Regions from separate parts of the Halobacillus sp. GSS1 genome, predicted to be linked through region 2. Evidence: a T-box and tRNA genes for the amino acid it is inferred to sense, from the RefSeq annotation. Region 2 holds a T-box; the other holds one or more tRNA genes.
The links. A T-box is a leader RNA that pairs with one kind of tRNA and senses whether it is charged. The one in region 2 lies ahead of argS (arginine--tRNA ligase), so its partner is inferred to be a tRNA-Arg.
Positions count from the first base shown of each region.

Region 1: it encodes a tRNA-Arg, which carries the amino acid that the T-box ahead of argS (arginine--tRNA ligase) is inferred to sense. The anticodon was not compared.

Region 1 covers NZ_JAFLHE010000003.1:10,013-19,205, reverse strand. The annotation lists gene J0K78_RS08625 (deoxynucleoside kinase) at 1-573, opposite strand, end outside; gene J0K78_RS08620 (deoxynucleoside kinase) at 570-1,211, opposite strand; tRNA gene J0K78_RS08615 (tRNA-Arg) at 1,408-1,480, shown strand; gene modB (molybdate ABC transporter permease subunit) at 1,512-2,186, opposite strand; gene modA (molybdate ABC transporter substrate-binding protein) at 2,191-2,967, opposite strand; gene J0K78_RS08600 (M50 family metallopeptidase) at 3,063-3,719, shown strand; gene J0K78_RS08595 (YjcZ family sporulation protein) at 3,824-3,934, shown strand; gene J0K78_RS08590 (hypothetical protein) at 4,044-4,295, shown strand; gene aldA (aldehyde dehydrogenase) at 4,788-6,239, shown strand; gene queF (preQ(1) synthase) at 6,278-6,772, opposite strand; gene acsA (acetate--CoA ligase) at 7,141-8,850, shown strand; gene J0K78_RS08570 (purine/pyrimidine permease) at 9,008-9,193, shown strand, end outside.
Region 2 covers NZ_JAFLHE010000018.1:15,656-24,848, reverse strand. The annotation lists gene J0K78_RS18585 (AAA family ATPase) at 517-1,038, shown strand; gene J0K78_RS18580 (hypothetical protein) at 1,082-1,312, opposite strand; gene argS (arginine--tRNA ligase) at 1,385-3,067, opposite strand; T-box leader at 3,106-3,319, opposite strand; gene J0K78_RS18570 (DUF421 domain-containing protein) at 3,415-4,035, shown strand; gene J0K78_RS18565 (thioredoxin family protein) at 4,093-4,422, shown strand; gene proC (pyrroline-5-carboxylate reductase) at 4,737-5,579, shown strand; gene proB (glutamate 5-kinase) at 5,619-6,749, shown strand; gene J0K78_RS18550 (glutamate-5-semialdehyde dehydrogenase) at 6,770-8,029, shown strand; gene J0K78_RS18545 (nuclease-related domain-containing protein) at 8,204-8,962, opposite strand; gene J0K78_RS18540 (nucleotidyltransferase domain-containing protein) at 9,034-9,193, shown strand, end outside.

The DNA of each region.
Region 1 (9,193 bases), on a different contig from region 2:
AATATTGAGGCGCAGGACAGGGCAGGAATTGAAATTATCAATCCAATTGTCATAACGCGTAAACATCTCTTCCCAATATTCAATAGGAGTTTCTTGTTCCATTGGACGTCCACGTTCTTTGATTCGGGAAACGACATCATCGAACGAGCCTTCCAAATATATTAAAAGATCAGGATGAGGGAAGTATGGTGTCATCACCATCGCATCAAACAAGTTTCGGTACGTTTCATAATCGGTTGCAGACATCGTCCCTTTTTCATAATGCATCCGGGCAAAAATGCCGGTATCTTCATAGATGGAGCGGTCCTGGATAAACCCACCGCCATATTCAAAAATCTTCTTTTGTTCCTTGAAGCGTTCCGCCAGAAAGTAAATCTGTAAATGGAAGCTCCAGCGTTCAAAATCCTGATAGAATTTGTCGAGATAAGGATTTGTGTCGACTTTTTCAAAAGAGGTACGGAAGTTGAGGGCATCAGCGAGAGCATTGGTCATCGTTGACTTACCAACACCGACCGTTCCTGCAATCGTTATGACGCTGTCGTGTGGAATTCCATAGCGTTCACGTGCATTCATTTGATAACTTCTCCTTTATTTAAATGCTGCTCTACTTGATCAACAATATAATTCAAATCGTCTTGATGTTTTACGAAGTCTAAATGATCCCCGTTCAAACGAATCACAGGAATCTCGGGATGAGTCGCCTCAAAATGTCTCATGAAGTCTTCGTAGTCTTGAGAGAGTTGTTCAAGATATGAGGGTTGAATATTTGCCTCTACATCACGGTTACGCATGCGGATGCGTTCGAGCAGTGTATCTAAACTCGCATGTAAATAGACGACCATATTCGGTTTAGGCATATCGTGTGTCAATATATCAAAAATCTGTGCATACTTGTCAAATTGATCTTCTCTTAACGTGCGGCGTGCGAAAATCATATTCTTCGATATATGGTAATCGGCGACCACCGGCTTCCCCGACTGCAAAAATTTGCGATCGATGTCTTCAAGCTGCTTGAAACGATTGCACAAGAAGAACATCTCCGTTTGGAAGCTCCATTCTTCAATATTGTCGTAAAACTTGCCTAAAAACGGGTTCTCCTCAACGATTTCCTTCAGCAAATGAAAATCAAACTGGGAGGCGAGCTTTTTAGACAGAGACGTTTTCCCAACCCCAATGGGCCCTTCAACGGATATGAAAGGTAAATCTCCCATCTCTTTTCCTCCTTCAAACTCAATTCAAAAAAACATGAGTGCTCATCACTCACTTACAAAATACGATACTTTTAGACAGACAAATAACATTTTATCATATACATACGTTGGAAGTAACATCCGAGCAATATTTTTAAAGTGCATTTCCTTTTCAATCTTTGGTTTGTTTTGTATAATATTACACGTACGTTCATACGCCCCCGTAGCTCAGGGGATAGAGCATCGGTTTCCTAAACCGTGTGCCGCAGGTTCGAATCCTGCCGGGGGCGCTGGCTGAAGCTGATTGTAGCTTCAGCTTTTTTATGTTTTCCTTACAAAAATAATTTTCCTCCGGCTCCATGTGTTGAGCCATAATACCGCACTGAACCCGAGACAGAGTATGACAATCACCCACATGAGAGCTTCTTCCATTCGACCGGATTCGACAGCAAAATAGATGGCGAGTGGAATGGTGTCTGTTTCACCAGGGATATATCCTGCAATCATTAATGTAGCTCCGAACTCACCGAGGGAACGAGCAAAAGTCATGACTAAGCCGGCGAGCAATCCGGGCCAGGCTAACGGAAGCGATATGGTGAAGAATACCTTCAATTTCGAAGCCCCCATCGTCAAAGCCGCATTCTCCAGGTTTTGTTCATAATTTTGAAAAGCCGCTGATGCACTTTGATACATAAGGGGAAAGGAGACGACGGCAGACGCAATGACTGCTCCTGTCCAGGAAAAAACCACCTGAATACCGAACCAGTCCATGAGCCATTGTCCCATCCAGCCGTTTTTGCCGAATAAATAAAGCAGGCCAAATCCTATGACCGTCGGAGGAAGGACAAGAGGGAGTAAAAGGATCGATTCTATAATACTTTTCCCGGGAAATAATTTCCGAGAAATGACTCTTGCGCTGATCGTTCCTATAATAAATACGATGAAAGTAGCGATTGCCGCTACCTTTAGAGACAGTAAAAGAGGTTCGACGTTCATTGTTCTATCTTTCCACCTCCTTAGGATTGAATCCATAAGATTTGTAAATTTCTGTCGCTTGATCACTCTTTAAGAAGGATAGAAATTGCTCTCCAGATTTCTTAGTCCGGCTTTTTGAAATAATGATGCCAGGATAGACGATCGAATCGTGGAGTGTAGGCTCTACTTCTGTAAGGGTTCCTACCTGATCTGAAATCAGGGCATCACTGGCATAGACAAAACCATAGTCCACTTGCCCGGATTCGACATAAGCAAGGACTTGTCTAACATCGCTTCCGAAAATCATCTGATCCTCTAATTCCCTCCAAAGTTGAATCCTTTCCAATGCTTGCTTCGTATAAGTACCAGCAGGCACGCTCTCTGGATTGCCGACAGCAAGCTGTTCATTTTTTGTCAGTTCCAGGTCCTGAATGGTATTCAAATGACTCGTGGAATCGTGACCAATAAGAACAATCTGGTTGGTGGCAAACTCTATGTATGTATCTTTTTCGACAAGGCTCTCTTTCTTAAGAAGTTCGATCCAACGAAGATCCGCAGACAGGAATACGTCGACAGGAGCTCCTTGTTCGATTTGTCTTGCCAGTTTACCTGAGCCTCCATATATGGTTTCGATTTCTATATTGTATTGCTCCTCAAAAAGAGGGGTCAGCTCTTCCATGACATCTTTTAAACTTGAAGCAGCCGCAATTTTTATGTTCGTTTCACTCGATTCTGATGGAGCGGCACAACTGCATAAAAATAGTACGATGATCGAACTCCCTATCCATGTTAACTTACGCATGTCTATTCCCCTTTGTTACCATTGATTCTATTCTTAAGATACGTCATATGTAAGTAGAAAGCGATTAAAAGATCACGAAGAAAGGAGTGCGTTATATGAAATTACAAGTTCTTTCAGCTCTTATTCTTGCTTTACTTCTCACACAACTGCCGGTCGTTGGTAAATATTTCGCTATCCTGAACACCATGATTCATGAGAGCGGTCATTCCCTGATGGCGCTGATTACAGGTGGCGAAGTAAGGAGAATTTCCCTCTTACCGAATACATCCGGTTTTGCTTTGACCGGGCATAACTCATGGATCGGGCAAGTATTAACGAGCATGGCCGGGTATGTATTTGCTTCTTTCTTTGCCTTCGTCTTCTTTTTCCTAATCAGTCGTGGGCATTTTAATTGGATGATCTATATTTTAATGGCGTTCCTTGCCATCAATCTTCTTTTCTGGGTAAGGAATGTGTATGGTTTATTCTGGATCCTTACTTTTGGAGCTGGGTTTGTATGGCTGCTAAGAACCGGTCATGAACAGGTGGTTCAATATGTGTTATTGTTTCTCGCTTCACTCATTCTCGTTGAGTCTGTAACCAGTGCTTTTGAAGTGATGTGGATCAGCTTTATATCTCCAGGACAAGCTGGTGACGCAGCAAACTTGGCAAGAGCGACAAAATTCATTCCTGCCCCTTTGTGGGGAGTGGCTTTTTTCGTCCAGGCCCTGTACTTCGCCTTCCTTTCCATTAAGCGTGTCTTCCCTTTCTGAAGGTGTGAATGGAAAGAAGAAAAAAGATTAAATTCCGCTCATGCCCTGCCTTCTTCATCCCTTCTGAATAAGGTAGTAAAGTAAGTAAGAGAGGGGGGAATGGAATGAGCGGAGGATACGGTGGCGGTTTCGCGCTATTGGTTGTTTTGTTCATCCTTTTGATCATCATCGGTGCATCTTATATGGGTGGCCGTGGATACGGTTATGGATACTAATAAATAAAGAAAGCGGGAATCTTTTCCCGCTGTTACATAAAATTAAACGTTTCTCGAAGTTTGGAAAAGGGTATCATGGGACTAGAATAATTGGACGGAGGAGTCGTTTATGGATTTAAAAGAACACTTAATTGCAAACGGGTATGATCACATTGATATTCTTCTTATTGATGAAGAGGGCGACCAGACTACAGTTGCCGACATTTCCCTTCCGAAGGTGACGGATTTAGAGTACAAGCTTTATCTCCAGCCTGACACAATCTCTTATCATTTCAAGGAAGAGGACCCTTATTTTGAAGCTGAGCAGCAATCAGAGTCTGGGGATGGTAAGAAGATCAAAGGTTTCATCCTCGAATGGTAAAGCCCTGTTCCCGCAGGGCTTTTTTTGTGTCCAAAATAATACATAGACCTTGCAAATAAGCTCCCGGTTTTTGAAGAATCAGCTTCGAGATGTTTGTGTAATTCTGGGGGATCTCGGAAAAGGTTCGTCTAGCTTCATCGTCCAGACACTCGCGTCATAAGCAGAACAGCAAAGGAATGAAAAACACTTTTCGTTGCTGTTCTGCTTATGCCAGTCGTGTCTACCAGGACGATTCCGCATTTGGAAACTTTCCATGGGGCGGGCGGTGAGCCTCCTCAGGCTTCGACTTCCGGGGTCTCACCTGTCCCATACGTCCCATAGGAGTCTCACAGCGCTCCCGCGGAAAGCGAGTTATTCCCCGCAGCTCCATCCACTCCATAAAAGTCTCGAAACTGAGTCTCAAGAAACCTGCCATATTGTTGAACACTGGTTTGTTTATTTTGAATCACACGGGGAATTAAAATGGTAAATACCAACAGGAGGTCATTTTTTATGCAGCAACATAAACTTTACATTAATGGAGAATATACAGAATCAAACGGATCAGAATGGATTGATGTCCTAAATCCAGCGACTGAAGAGGTCATTTCCCAAATACCAAAAGGCACCGAAGACGATGTGGATCGAGCGGTGAAAGCAGCGTTTGAAGCTCAAAGAGGATGGGAGCTTACGCCCAATATTGAACGTGGGAAAATCGTCAGGAAACTCGGAGATCGTATAGAAGAAAACCGTGCTACTTTCATTGATTTATTACAAGAAGAGCAAGGGAAAGACTATGAGCTTGCCAGTGGAGAAGTGGACCTTGCCATTGATTATTTCCGGTACATGTCTGAGTGGGCACGTAGAATCGAAGGCGAAATTGTACCAAGTGATCGTAAGAATGAGAATATCTTTATTTATAAAAAGCCAATCGGTGTAGTGGCTGGAATCGTCCCTTGGAACTTCCCCGTATTCATTTTAGCCCGTAAAGTAGCGACGTCACTGGTGACAGGCAATACATTAGTATTAAAACCAAGCCAGCAAACACCAAATACAGCAATGGAATTTACGAAAATCATCGATTCCATGGATGAAATTCCAAAAGGTGTGTATAACGTGGTAACCGGTACAGGTTCAGAAATTGGAAATAGACTGGCCTCTCATCCAAACGTCCACATGGTAACCATGACAGGAAGTGTGCCTGCAGGTACGAAAGTAATGGAAGCAGCAGCGCAAAATATTACGAAGGTGAATTTGGAACTTGGTGGTAAAGCGCCCGCTATCGTTACCGCTAATGCGGACCTTGATGTGGCAGCTGAGAGCATAACGACTTCCCGTCTCGCTAACAATGGACAAGCGTGTACGAATGCTGAACGTGTCTATGTGCATGAAAGTGTGGCGGATGAGCTTCTAGCTAAATTACGTCATAAATTTGAGTCGGTGACGATGGGAGACCCTCGTGAAAATAAGGAAGCGGATGTCGGTCCGCTTGTAAGTAAAGACCGTCTTGAAGAAGTAGAAAGCATGGTGAAAGAAGCGATTAATGCAGGGGCGAAGGTTGAAATTGGAGGAGAACGAGGCGACTTAGACAAAGGTTATTTTTATAAACCTACGATTCTCACAAACGTAAACCATGATATGCAGATTATCCAGGAAGAGATTTTTGGTCCTGTGATCCCTGTGACAACGTTCAAAACATTGGATGAAGCGATTGAAAAAGGAAATGATACAGATTACGGATTATCCTCATCTGTTTATACTGAAGACATGAATGAAGCGATGCGTGTCGTGAATGAACTGAAGTTCGGTGAAACATTCGTCAATCGCGAGAACTTCGAAGCCGTGCAGGGCTATCATGCAGGAATGAGAAAATCAGGACTTGGTGGAGCAGACGGCAAACACGGAATGGAAGATTTCCTTGTGACACAAGTCGTTTATATGCAATATAAAGATGATAAAAAATAAGAAGAAAAAGAGCTGCGATCTTTGTCGCAGCTCTTTTTTTATCGGTTATCGATTTTTTCAGGGTAAAGGTCGTGATTCATCAGGCGGTGGTCCGCCATTTGCTCAAATTTCGTTCCAGGTTTTCCATAATTGCAGAATGGATCAATGGAAATCCCGCCACGAGGGGTGAATTTACCCCAAACTTCAATATATCGAGGGTCCATTAAGTCAATCAGGTCATTCATGATTGTATTTACACTATCCTCATGGAAATCTCCGTGATTACGGAAGCTGAATAGATAGAGTTTGAGTGACTTACTTTCGACCATTTTCACGTCTGGGATGTAGCTGATATAGATGGTTGCAAAATCAGGTTGGCGCGTCTTCGGGCAAAGGGTAGTAAATTCTGGACAGTTGAATTTCACGAAATAGTCACGGTTCGGATGTTGGTTATCAAACGTTTCAAGGACTTCCGGATCGTACTCGAAAGAGTAGGAATTTCCTTGGTTACCAAGGAGTGATAAATCAAGGTCTTGGTCGTTGCGTCCTGGCATGAGGCATGCTCCTTTGTGAATGTATTTTCAATAAAAAAGCCGCAGCGGCTAAGGGCTGCGGCTTATCATAAGACGTGGTCCTTAGTTTTTTATAGAGGGGTTGGCTAAGAAACCTCTACTATGAAGCTTTTACGCTCGTTTCATTATATAAACAGAGGGGGAATGCTGTCAATTTACCTCGTTCCCTTGTCCTAATTCTGTAAATCTTTGGAGATAACACTTTAAATATGAGAAAAAATCCCCTACAATAGAAGTAATTCATAAAATTTTCAGAAAAGTATGCAGTTCGTGGCTCTGAAAGGATCAGAGCTTTCTTCAGCCACAAAGGGAAAACGTTTACAAAACATTCTTATGAGGTGATGATGAATATGGACATGAAACCAATTCCAGCTCGATCAGGCAATCACAACATGGAAAACTACAAAGAAGCGTATGAGAATTTCCAGTGGGAAGAAGTGAAAAAGCAATTCTCATGGAACGAGACAGGCAAAGTGAACATTGCCTATGAAGCTGTCGATCGCCATGCAGAAAATCCTGATAAGAAAGATCAGACAGCTCTGATCTATTCTGCACCGGATAGAGAAGAAACCCTTACTTTTGAGGATTTGAAATTGAAAAGTAATCAATTCGCGAATGTACTGAAAAAACATAATATAGAAAAAGGTGACCGTGTCTTTCTCTTCATGCCAAGAAGCCCTGAGTTTTATGCAGCCTTCCTTGGTATTCTTAAGGTAGGAGCGATCGCGGGCCCGCTTTTTGAGGCATTCATGGAACAAGCCGTACGAGATCGCCTGGAGGATAGTGAAGCAACGATGCTCATTACGACACCGGAACTGCTTGAGCGTGTACCTGCAGATGACCTTCCGAACTTGAAGCAGGTTGTTCTTGTTGGCGGCGATGCACCAGGCAACTATATTTCCTATGATGAAGAAATGGAGAAGGCTTCGGATGAATTTGAAATCGAGTGGGTGGATCTTGAAGACGGAATGCTTCTTCATTATACATCTGGTTCAACCGGCAAGCCTAAAGGAGTTTATCACGTCCATAATGCCATGCTTCAACATTACCAGACAGGTAAATGGGTGCTGGATCTTAAAGAAGATGATGTGTACTGGTGCACCGCAGACCCAGGCTGGGTGACTGGTACAAGTTACGGCATCTTTGCTCCGTGGTTAAACGGGGTGACGAACGTTATCCGGGGAGGACGATTTAGTCCGGATGACTGGTACGGCACGATTGCCGAGAAAAATGTGTCGGTGTGGTATTCCGCTCCGACTGCTTTCCGTAAACTGTTGAGCGCTGGAGAGGAAGTTGCTAAAAAGCATGACTTATCTTCGCTTCGTCACGTATTAAGTGTAGGAGAGCCGTTGAATCCTGAAGTCGTAACATGGGGACTTTCAGCCTTTGATTTACGTATCCACGATACATGGTGGATGACGGAAACAGGTGGCATGTTGATTTGTAACTATCCTGCGATGGATATGCGTCCGGGATCAATGGGTAAACCGTTCCCTGGCATCGAAGCGGCTATTGTCGATAATGAAGGGAATGAACTCCCTGCTAATCAAATGGGGAACCTTGCGATTAAACAGGGATGGCCGTCCATGATGCGTGCGGTATGGAAGAACCCAGGGAAATATGAAAGTTATTTCTTAAATGGCTGGTATGTTTCTGGTGATAGTGCTTACCAGGATGAAGACGGTTATTTCTGGTTCCAAGGACGTCTTGATGATGTCATCAACACATCTGGTGAACGTGTTGGACCATTTGAAGTGGAGAGTAAACTGATTGAACATGAAGCGGTAGCGGAAGCAGGAGTCATCGGTAAACCGGACCCTGAACGAGGAGAGATCATTAAAGCATTCATTACCCTCAGAGAAGGGCATGAAGAATCCGATGAACTGCTTGAAGATATCCGTCAATTCGTTAAAAAGGGATTGAGCGCTCACGCTGCTCCAAGGGAAATTGAAATCAAGGACACGATTCCTAAAACACGTAGTGGTAAAATCATGAGACGTCTTCTGAAGTCTTGGGAGCTTGGTTTACCTACAGGGGATACCTCTACACTCGAAGAGTAATTGATGAAAGCACAGCCCGTATCAGGGTTGTGCTTTTCATTTTTTTTTGACTCATTCGTCAGGGTGTTTCACGTGAAACGGGTAAGCATGAGAACATAATTTTCATTCGTCCTATGGTAACATATGGAGAGATATTACATAGATTGCAGGTGGCAAAATGAAAGAAGAAGGAACAACACGATTTTTGGACGGATCTTTAGAGATCGTTCAATGGTTTGTATTTCTGTTGGCGAGCGCAGTTGCTCTCCCCATTGTTATCGGTTCTATTTTCGAATTGAATTTCAATGAAGTGGCAGGTTTGATGCAACGGACATTCTTTGTCGTCGGGGTTGCCTCCTTCCTG
Region 2 (9,193 bases):
GCTACGCTCTCCGTGTTTTCTTTATCTCCGCCAGCTCAGTCCAGTCTATACGCCGCTGATCGAGGCGCCTGCACACTTAAAATAGGAGTCTCGCCATTCCCCTCCGCCCCTTTACCAGGGAAGGTTCTCGAAACCACTACTATAAGGACAGCTCGTATGATTATGAGAAATGAATGATAGAAGACCTCCCCTAGCACGGAAAAGCTTGATACAAAGCTCTTTACACCCCTAACAGTGGGATAGTAGAAGACCATCTAACTTGGTAAAGGGGTTCGTTTCACTCATACATCGAATGGGGGGGGGGGGGAAGCTGCGAGACTCCCGCGGGAATGGATCGGCTGGCAAGACCCCACAGTGCGAAGCACGAGGAGGTTTGCCGTCATCCCCGCAGGAAAGCGAGTTGCTTCCCAGCCACCCCTTACGCTCAATCCTGGCAACGAACCCCTTAAAGTCTCGAAACTGAGTCTTCCAGAATCCTGCCATATTATTGAATAAATTAAGCGAAAGGAGGGGGAAATGGTGGTTGAGGAAATCCTTCAAAGACTTCCTTCATTAAATGAAGGAGAAAAATTTATATTAGGAATCGATGGCTTAAGTCGCTCAGGAAAGACGACGCTTACGCAGAAAATTCAAAATGAACTCCAGAAAGTCCCTGTTCCAATTGTGACGTATCATATCGATGATTATATTGTGGAAAGACAAAAGAGGTATCACACAGGATATGAGCCATGGTACGAATATTATTTTCTCCAATGGGATGTTCAAGCATTGAAGGGGGAATTATTTAAAGCACTAGAAAAAGAGAATGGATTAGTTATTTTGGAAGGCGTTTTTCTACAAAGGGAAGAATGGCGGAAATTTTTTGATTTTGTGGTCTATCTCCAATGTTCAAGAGAATTAAGATTTTCAAGGGAAGGGGAGGGAACGCGTAAGAAGATCACTAAATTCAAAGAACGGTACTGGAAAGCAGAAGATTATTACATCGAAACGGTTGATCCTGAAAGACAAGCCGATTTGATTGTAAAGTCCCCATCCTGAAATTAAAAAAGGAGAAAAGGCGCACCCTTTCTCCTTAAACATGTTAAAAAATAAAAATCCACATAAGAATGGCTGTAATGACAAACGTTATGGCGTATATGGTCGTAAGTAGCGGAATACTCCCCGTGTCACTTCCTGCGTTCTTCAACTGCTTGGCGTCATCTTCTGGTGAAGATGTGTTTTCCGGTCTGGTTACTTGCCTGGCTATAACGATCGTGCCAATCAGTGCGGCTACCGAGGCGATGATTGCAAGTCCATAATAAATCGGGTACATAGGATGCGCTCCTCTCCCTTTTGTTACTTCTATTATAATAGAAGTAAGGTGGAAGTGCTAAAGTTCACTATGCTACATGTTCTCAGGGGACTGAATTCCAAGAATGGTTAAACCTTCTTTCAATTGAACGTTCACGGCATAAATCAATGAGAGGAGTGCTTGTTCTTCCTCACTTCCTAACACTTTTGTATGAGCATAGAATTTATTGAAGTGACTCGCTACATCTAACAGGTGTCTGGCAAGTTTGGATGGATCATATTCTTTATAGGCCTTCTCAATGACTTCCGGGAAAAGACGGAAAGTTTTGAGCAGTGGCCAAGCGGTTTCTGATTGGACGTCTGTTACAGGATGTTTGGGATCAAAGTTCCCTTTTTCCAGTAGGGAGACGGTACGTGCGTACGTATATTGCAGGTAAGGCGCTGTATGACCTTCAAAGGTGAGCATATTCTCTAAAGAAAATTCTACATCATTGCGTCGGTCGTGTTTAAGGTCATGAAAGATGACGGCCCCTACCCCCACTTGTTCCGCGACTTCTTGAGCGTTCACCAAATCAGGGTTCTTTTCTTTTATATTTTTAGCTGCCACTGAAATAGCTTCCTGTAATGCTTGTTCCAGTAAAACAGTCTTCCCCTGACGAGTGGACATCTTTTTGCCATCCTGCAGCATCATTCCGAATGAGATATGTTTTAATTGATCAGCCCAGGAAAACTCGGCTTTCTTCAACACATGTTTAACCTGTTGGAAATGTAGGGTTTGCTCATGGCCAACTACATAGAGAGCTTCATCAAAATCATACGTTTGCTTACGGTCAATCGCAGCTGTTAAATCTCTCGTGGCATAAATGGTCGTGCCATTGCTCTTTCGAATCAGGCACGGAGGTAACTTTTCCTCATCGAGGCGTACGACTTGCGCACCTTCCGATTCTTCCAACAATCCTTTTTCCTGCAACATGTCAATGGTGGCACCCATTTTGTCATTGTAATAAGCTTCGCCACGGGTCAAGTCGAAGGTGATTCCTAAAAGTTTATAAATTTCTTCAAACTCTTCAAGTGATACGGATTTGAACCACTTCCAGAGAGTGACGGCCTCTTCATCGTTATTCTCCAATTTTTTGAACCATTCTCTTCCTTCATCAATTAATGCTGGATCTTCTTTCGAAGCATGGTGGAACTTCACATACACGCGGGTCAATTCTTGAATCGGATTCTGCTTGAGACTTTCTTCTTTCCCCCATTTGAGGTATGCGGCTAATAGTTTTCCGAACTGGGTGCCGTAGTCTCCAATATAATTAATTTTCACTGTCTTATACCCACATTTTTGTGCAAGGTTAGAGAGAGCATTTCCAATCACTGTTGATCTTAAATGTCCCATAGAAAAAGGTTTGGCAATATTCGGGGCTGACATATCCAGGACGACTGTTTTTCCTTTTCCAAATTCGTGTGATCCATATGCTTCAGGCTCTTGGTAGAATTGCTTCAAGGCGTGGTCAGCGACAAACACCTGATCAAGAAATATATTGATGTAGCCGCCTACTGTTTGTACTTCCTTGAAAATCGGGTGTTTTATTTGGCTGGAAATCTCATCAGCAATCAGCCCTGGACTCTTTTTCAAAGACTTCGCCAGCGGGAAGCAGGGAAAAGCCAGGTCACCGTGGTCCTGCTGTTTGGGAATTTCAATAAGTTGCTGCACCCACTCTCGCGGATATTCTTCCCCAAGGATATGAGAGATCTGCAGGGCAAGTATTTGTTTTTCCATGAACGACACCTCCATAAAAATAAAAACCCCGTCTCAAATAAAGAGACGAGGTTTGTGCTCGCGGTACCACTCTTATAGCTATCGTATAGCCACTCGATGTTGTTAACGGGGGCATCCCCGGCTTTTCCCTACTCCATGGTTCAGGAAAGCTTCTCAAAAGTCCGTTTCACTACTGAAATCCTGCTCAGGCTTCCACCACCCCTGAGTCGCTGATCTGTTCCAGGTAGTTACTCTCTTTTTCCTAGAATTTCTATATTTGAAAAAATTATAGCGGATAGCATTTCCTTTTGCAATCCCTTCCTTGGGAATATCCTGGTTTAAATAGGTGATTATACGAAGAGAGGTGATTGATCATGGATTGGATTTGGAAAGCGGTTCTCATTATTATCGTCGGTACAATCATATTACGGATTGCTGGCAGGAAGTCCATTTCACAAATGACGTTATCGCAGACGGTCATCATGATTGCGATTGGTTCCTTACTGATTCAACCGGTGGCTGGAAAAAATATATGGGTGACGTTCGGCGTGGGGGGAGTTCTCGTGCTTACATTGATGGTGATGGAATTCAGCCAGGTGAAATTTGATTTTATGGAACGTTTTCTTACAGGTCGGTCTGTTTCTATTATTGAAAATGGACAGCTGAATGAAAAAAATATTAAGAAGCTGCGTTTTACTGTCGACCAGCTTGAAATGAAATTAAGGCAGAGTAATGTCACTTCTATTGATGATCTTAAATCGGCGACCCTGGAACCGAATGGACAGGTCGGGTTTGAGTTGAAAAATCAAAAAAAGCCAGCGACAAAGCAGGATATTGATGATTTATATCAGGAAATCCTTGTGTTAAAAAGGATGTTAAATCCCGATCAGGCTACACAATTGCCGACTGCAAAACCGTCTACTGAAGATTTATTTAAAGAAGTAGAGACTAAGCAGCACCAGCATGTCCACCCTGATCGTTTGAATTAAGTTCTCTTGCAGGCATTTTGATCTATTCCTTGATATAATGGAGCAGAGGTGAGAAAAGTGGAATCCGTAAACACCATTGAAGAACTTCAGGCATTTGTTCATGAACATCCACTTTCAATAGTGTATGTTTCCAGGCCGGGATGTTCGGTCTGCCATGGTTTGCTACCGCAAGTGGAAAGCCTGTTGAAGGAATACCCTGATATTGAATCAAGACATGTAAACGCTGATGAAGTTCCGCAAGTGGCCGGTGAGTTTTCAGTCATGACGGTGCCTGCCGTTTTGATTTACTCCGAAGGGAAAGAGCTATTCCGTAAAGCCCGCTTCGTCCCCATAGGGGAGCTAAATCAGCAACTGGCCAAACTGAATCATTTCATTAATGAAGGATGACCATCTGTTGAACCCTCAACAGATGGTTTTTTTTATATGTTTTACGGAGAAATAAAGTCTGATAATTCCCTCAATTTTGCTTTCTCCGGCTTTTCTTGAAAATTCAACCCGCAAATACATGTCTGAGACGAGATTATTTGCGATGAGAAGCGATGAATTGGAAATACCTCCCCATGAAACCGTTTACACTAACTAATTGGCGTATATAGACCCGACTTGCCAAAAACCCCTTGAATAAGTTTTGCCCAGTGTTATGATGAAAAACGTCTTAAATAAAGCGAACAAAAAATGCGAACGGGAGAGATTAACCCAATATGATTAAACAAACGATTGCTTTTCTAGGTGCAGGCTCAATGGCTGAGGCGATGATTTCAGGCATGGTGGAATCCGGTAATATTCCAGCTGAGAACATCATCGTGACCAATAGAAGTAATCAGGAACGTTTAAACACAATCAATTATAAATATGGCGTACGCACAGTTTTAAAAGATGAATTGAACTTTCAAGAAGTCGATCAGTTCATTTTGGCGATGAAGCCGAAAGATATTGATGCAGTACTTGCCGATTTGAAAGATAAATTGACAGCAAACCAAGTGCTTGTTTCTGTACTTGCGGGAATCTCAACATCTTATATGGAAGAACGATTGAACGAAGGACAGCAGGTCATCCGTGTCATGCCGAATACGTCAAGCATGCTTCGCGAATCAGCGACAGCCATCTCACCAGGACGTTTCGCGGACATGGACAATGTACTTGTCGCGAAAGAATTAATGAAATCCATTGGTGAAGTTTTCATCATTGAAGAAGATAAAATGGACGTCTTTACAGGAATAGCTGGAAGCGGACCTGCTTACTTCTATTACTTGATGGAACACATTGAAGAAACTGGCCGTGCAGAAGGCATGGATCGTGAAACTCTTCGTGAAATCGGAGCTCAAACATTGCTTGGAGCAGCAAAAATGATGCTTGAACGTGATGAAAGCCCGACAGAACTACGTGAAAATGTGACCTCACCAAATGGTACGACAGCAGCAGGATTGAACGCTCTTGATCAGGCTGGCGGAGGTTATGCCATCTCTGAAGCGATTAAAGGAGCAGCCAGTCGCTCGAAAGAATTGAGCAAAGAACTTGAAGGACTACTTGTAGGCAGTAAATAAATAAAGCAAATCGATGCGAAAATGTTAAACAGGAGTGATATGTTGAGTCAAGATAAAAAAAGGGTAGTTATTAAAATAGGGAGTAGTTCTCTCACAAGTATGCATGGAGAAGTCAGCCGCCGTAAATTAGAAAAATTAGTAGATGAAGTCGTCCAACTGAAAGACGACGGCCACGAAGTTTTACTCGTATCCTCAGGAGCCGTAGCCGCTGGTTACCGTAAGCTCGGCTGTCTCGAGCGTCCAAGCTCTTTACCAGAAAAACAGGCAGCCGCATCCATTGGCCAAGGATTGTTGATGGAATCTTATTCCGATCTTTTCCTATCCCACGGTTATATGGGTTCACAAATCCTCATTACTCGCAGCGACTTCTCTGATGAAGACCGCTATAACAATGCACGTAACACGATTAATGTCCTGCTTGAGCGCGGCATTATTCCGATCGTCAATGAAAATGACACGATTACGATCGATCGTTTGAAATTCGGGGATAACGACACACTTTCTGCTAAAGTCGCAGGCCTTGTCGATGCCGATCAATTGATCATTCTATCCGATATTGACGGACTTTACGATGCAGACCCTAGAAAGAATGAGGATGCTAAACTACTTGATAAAGTCCACGAAATTACCCCGGAAATTGAAGCCGCAGCAGGTGACCCAGGTAGTGCAGTCGGCACGGGCGGTATGAAGTCCAAGATTGACGCTTTCAAAATTTCCATGGCATCCGGTATCTCGTCCTTCTTAGGAAAAGCAAACACACCGAACATCGTTTATGATGCTGTGTACGGAGATGCAACAGGGACGTACTTTGAAACAACGACAGACTCTGAAAACCTTGACCAGAAGAAGCAGTGGATTGCCTTTAACTCTGGACCTGAAGGTGAAGTGATTATCGACCATCGTGCGAAAGAATCGATCGTTGAAATGAAGAAGAGTCTTCTTCCTATGAACGTTCATCATGTAAAAGGGCGTTTTGAAAAAGGTGCCGTTGTCCGCATTCACGGACTTGATGGAGATGAGATCGGACTAGGCGTTGTCAACTACTCTTCTGAAGAGATGGAAAAAATGATCAGCCTGACTGAACCTGAACTTGAATCATATGAACAAGCAGCCATCGAACGAAAAGATTTCGTCTGCCACTTAGAAGTTGCCCTGCCCGTAGGTGTTTAAAATAATCAAGGAGGTCTTTGATGACACTAACAACAAATGTGAATGTTGAAGCACAAGCAATAGAAGCGAAGAAGGCTTCAAAAAAATTGATGATTCTTTCTGAAGAAGAAAAGAACCAGGCGCTTAATCACTTAGCTGATGTACTTGAACGCGAATATGAGACGATTCTAGCTGCCAATGAGAAGGATTTGGCCAATGGTCGTGAAAAAGGCTTCACTGATGCATTTATGGACCGTCTTTCTCTTTCTCAAGAGCGTGTAGCGGAGTTTGCTCAGGGGTTACGCGATGTTTCCAAACTTGAAGATCCAACAGGTCAAGTGGTGACAGATTGGACGCTTGAAAATGGCTTGCAAGTTGAAAAGGTAACTGTACCCCTAGGTGTCATCGGTATGATTTATGAAGCACGCCCGAACGTAACCGTTGATGCAACCGGTCTAGCTTTGAAATCCGGTAATGCGATTGTACTGAAAGGCGGATCTTCTGCGATCAACTCAAACCAGGCCATCGTTGAAGTCATGCACCGTGGTCTTGAAGAAACGAAGATTCCGAAAGAAGCTGTACAATTCATTGCATCTACAGACCGTTCCGCAACGAATGAACTTTTCAAAATGAAAGAACACATTGACGTACTCATTCCACGTGGTGGCGGCAAGCTAATCCAGGCTGTTGTCGAGAATGCAACAGTACCTGTACTCGAAACAGGTGTTGGGAACTGCCATATCTATGTGGATAAACATGCCGATGTTGAGAAAGCGATCAACATTCTCGTGAACGCGAAAACAGATCGTCCGGCGGTATGTAACGCTGCTGAAACACTCGTTGTCCACAAAGAGTGGTTGGACGACAATAAAGACGCACTTATCGCTGCCTTGAAAGAAAACAACATTGCTGTGCACGGCGATGAGTATATCCTGGATATCATTCCGGGTTCTGTACTTGCCGGCGAAGACGACTGGGCGAACGAATATTTGAGCACAGATATTGCCGTTAAAGCTGTGGATGATCTAACCGATGCGATCGCACACATTGAAACTTACGGTACGAAACATTCAGAAGCGATTGTGACCGAAGATGCAGAATCAGCAGAGACATTCTTTGCACTTGTGGATGCTGCCGCACTTTATCACAATGCGTCCACACGGTTCACAGACGGTGGTGCGCTAGGCTTCGGAGCTGAAATCGGTATTTCCACACAAAAATTGCATGCTCGTGGCCCGATGGGACTTCCTGCACTGACTACAGTGAAGTTCTTGATGAAGGGTACCGGCCAAATCCGATAAGGTTCTTAGCGGAAGGGAGACTCTTAGGAGTTTCCCTTCTTTTTTTGTGCTGAGGAAAGGAAAGTGCCCTAACGTTGGTCGAAAGTGACTTAACGACTTTTGAAAGTTACCTAACTAAATCTATCGTATATATTCTTGCTTTGGAGTGGCGATTGTTGTGGGAGCAACATTGGTTTAAGAGAGTGCGCGCAACCTTAACGAACCGATCCCCGCAGAAACGCGGAATTCTGCATTTGTAATCGTGTCTCCAATCAGTAATTGATGATCTCTTAACAAAAGTAAATGCGCATCCTTTGATTTCGTTCCAAACCGTCCGCAAAGCCAATGATCACGGCGGCGCGCCATGCCTAGCATGCGACAAGAAGGACACGGAACACCCCAATTGAGCTCATCTTTTGAAAGGCCATATTCTAAAATGACGTCTGAATGAACTCTTTTTCTTTTACTAAAGTCTTCTCCTTGAAAGGTAAGGGAGGCATTCGAGTTTGCGATGACTACGAAAGAGTAGATAGGGATGGAGGGGAAGCTTGACATCTTTAACCAGCGTTGTAACTGAAATTTCTGCAGTTCCACTTGTACAAAGGGATCCTGGAATACCTCACTTTTTCCTTCTACCGTACTTATAAGTTTCCTGTGGTCGAGGTCGAACTGTAACTCTCCTTTATAATTCTTTATTTCTATAAGGACCAAGCATTCCTGATAAAGGAGAAGCGCATCAATCTGAAAAGGCCAGACACCATCGTGGAGCCTGACATCCTGCATGCTTCTTCCCGGCAAGTACTCCATGTAGTGATCAGCTGTTGTTTCACCAAAATGCCCGGCAGACAAGTGGCCCAGGCGGTTTGCTATTTCTTCTCTGAGAGGATGATGGGTGGAAATTCGATTAAGAAGAGATTCAAGCTTTAAAAGTTCCAGTGATTTTTCTCGAGGCATATTCAAACTCCTTTTACAAAAAATTCATTCTATTATATGATGATGTAATCTTTATCTCTAGGAGGGGTAGGATGAGACAGAGAGAAGCAGTAGAAACGATAACGGAAAGTTTGCAGAAAGATAACCTTGTGAAGGCTATTTTCCTAAAAGGCTCGATGGGCCGAGAGGAGGAAGATGAGCACTCAGATGTGGATTTGTATGTGCTGGTTGACGAGGCGGATAAAGAAGCAT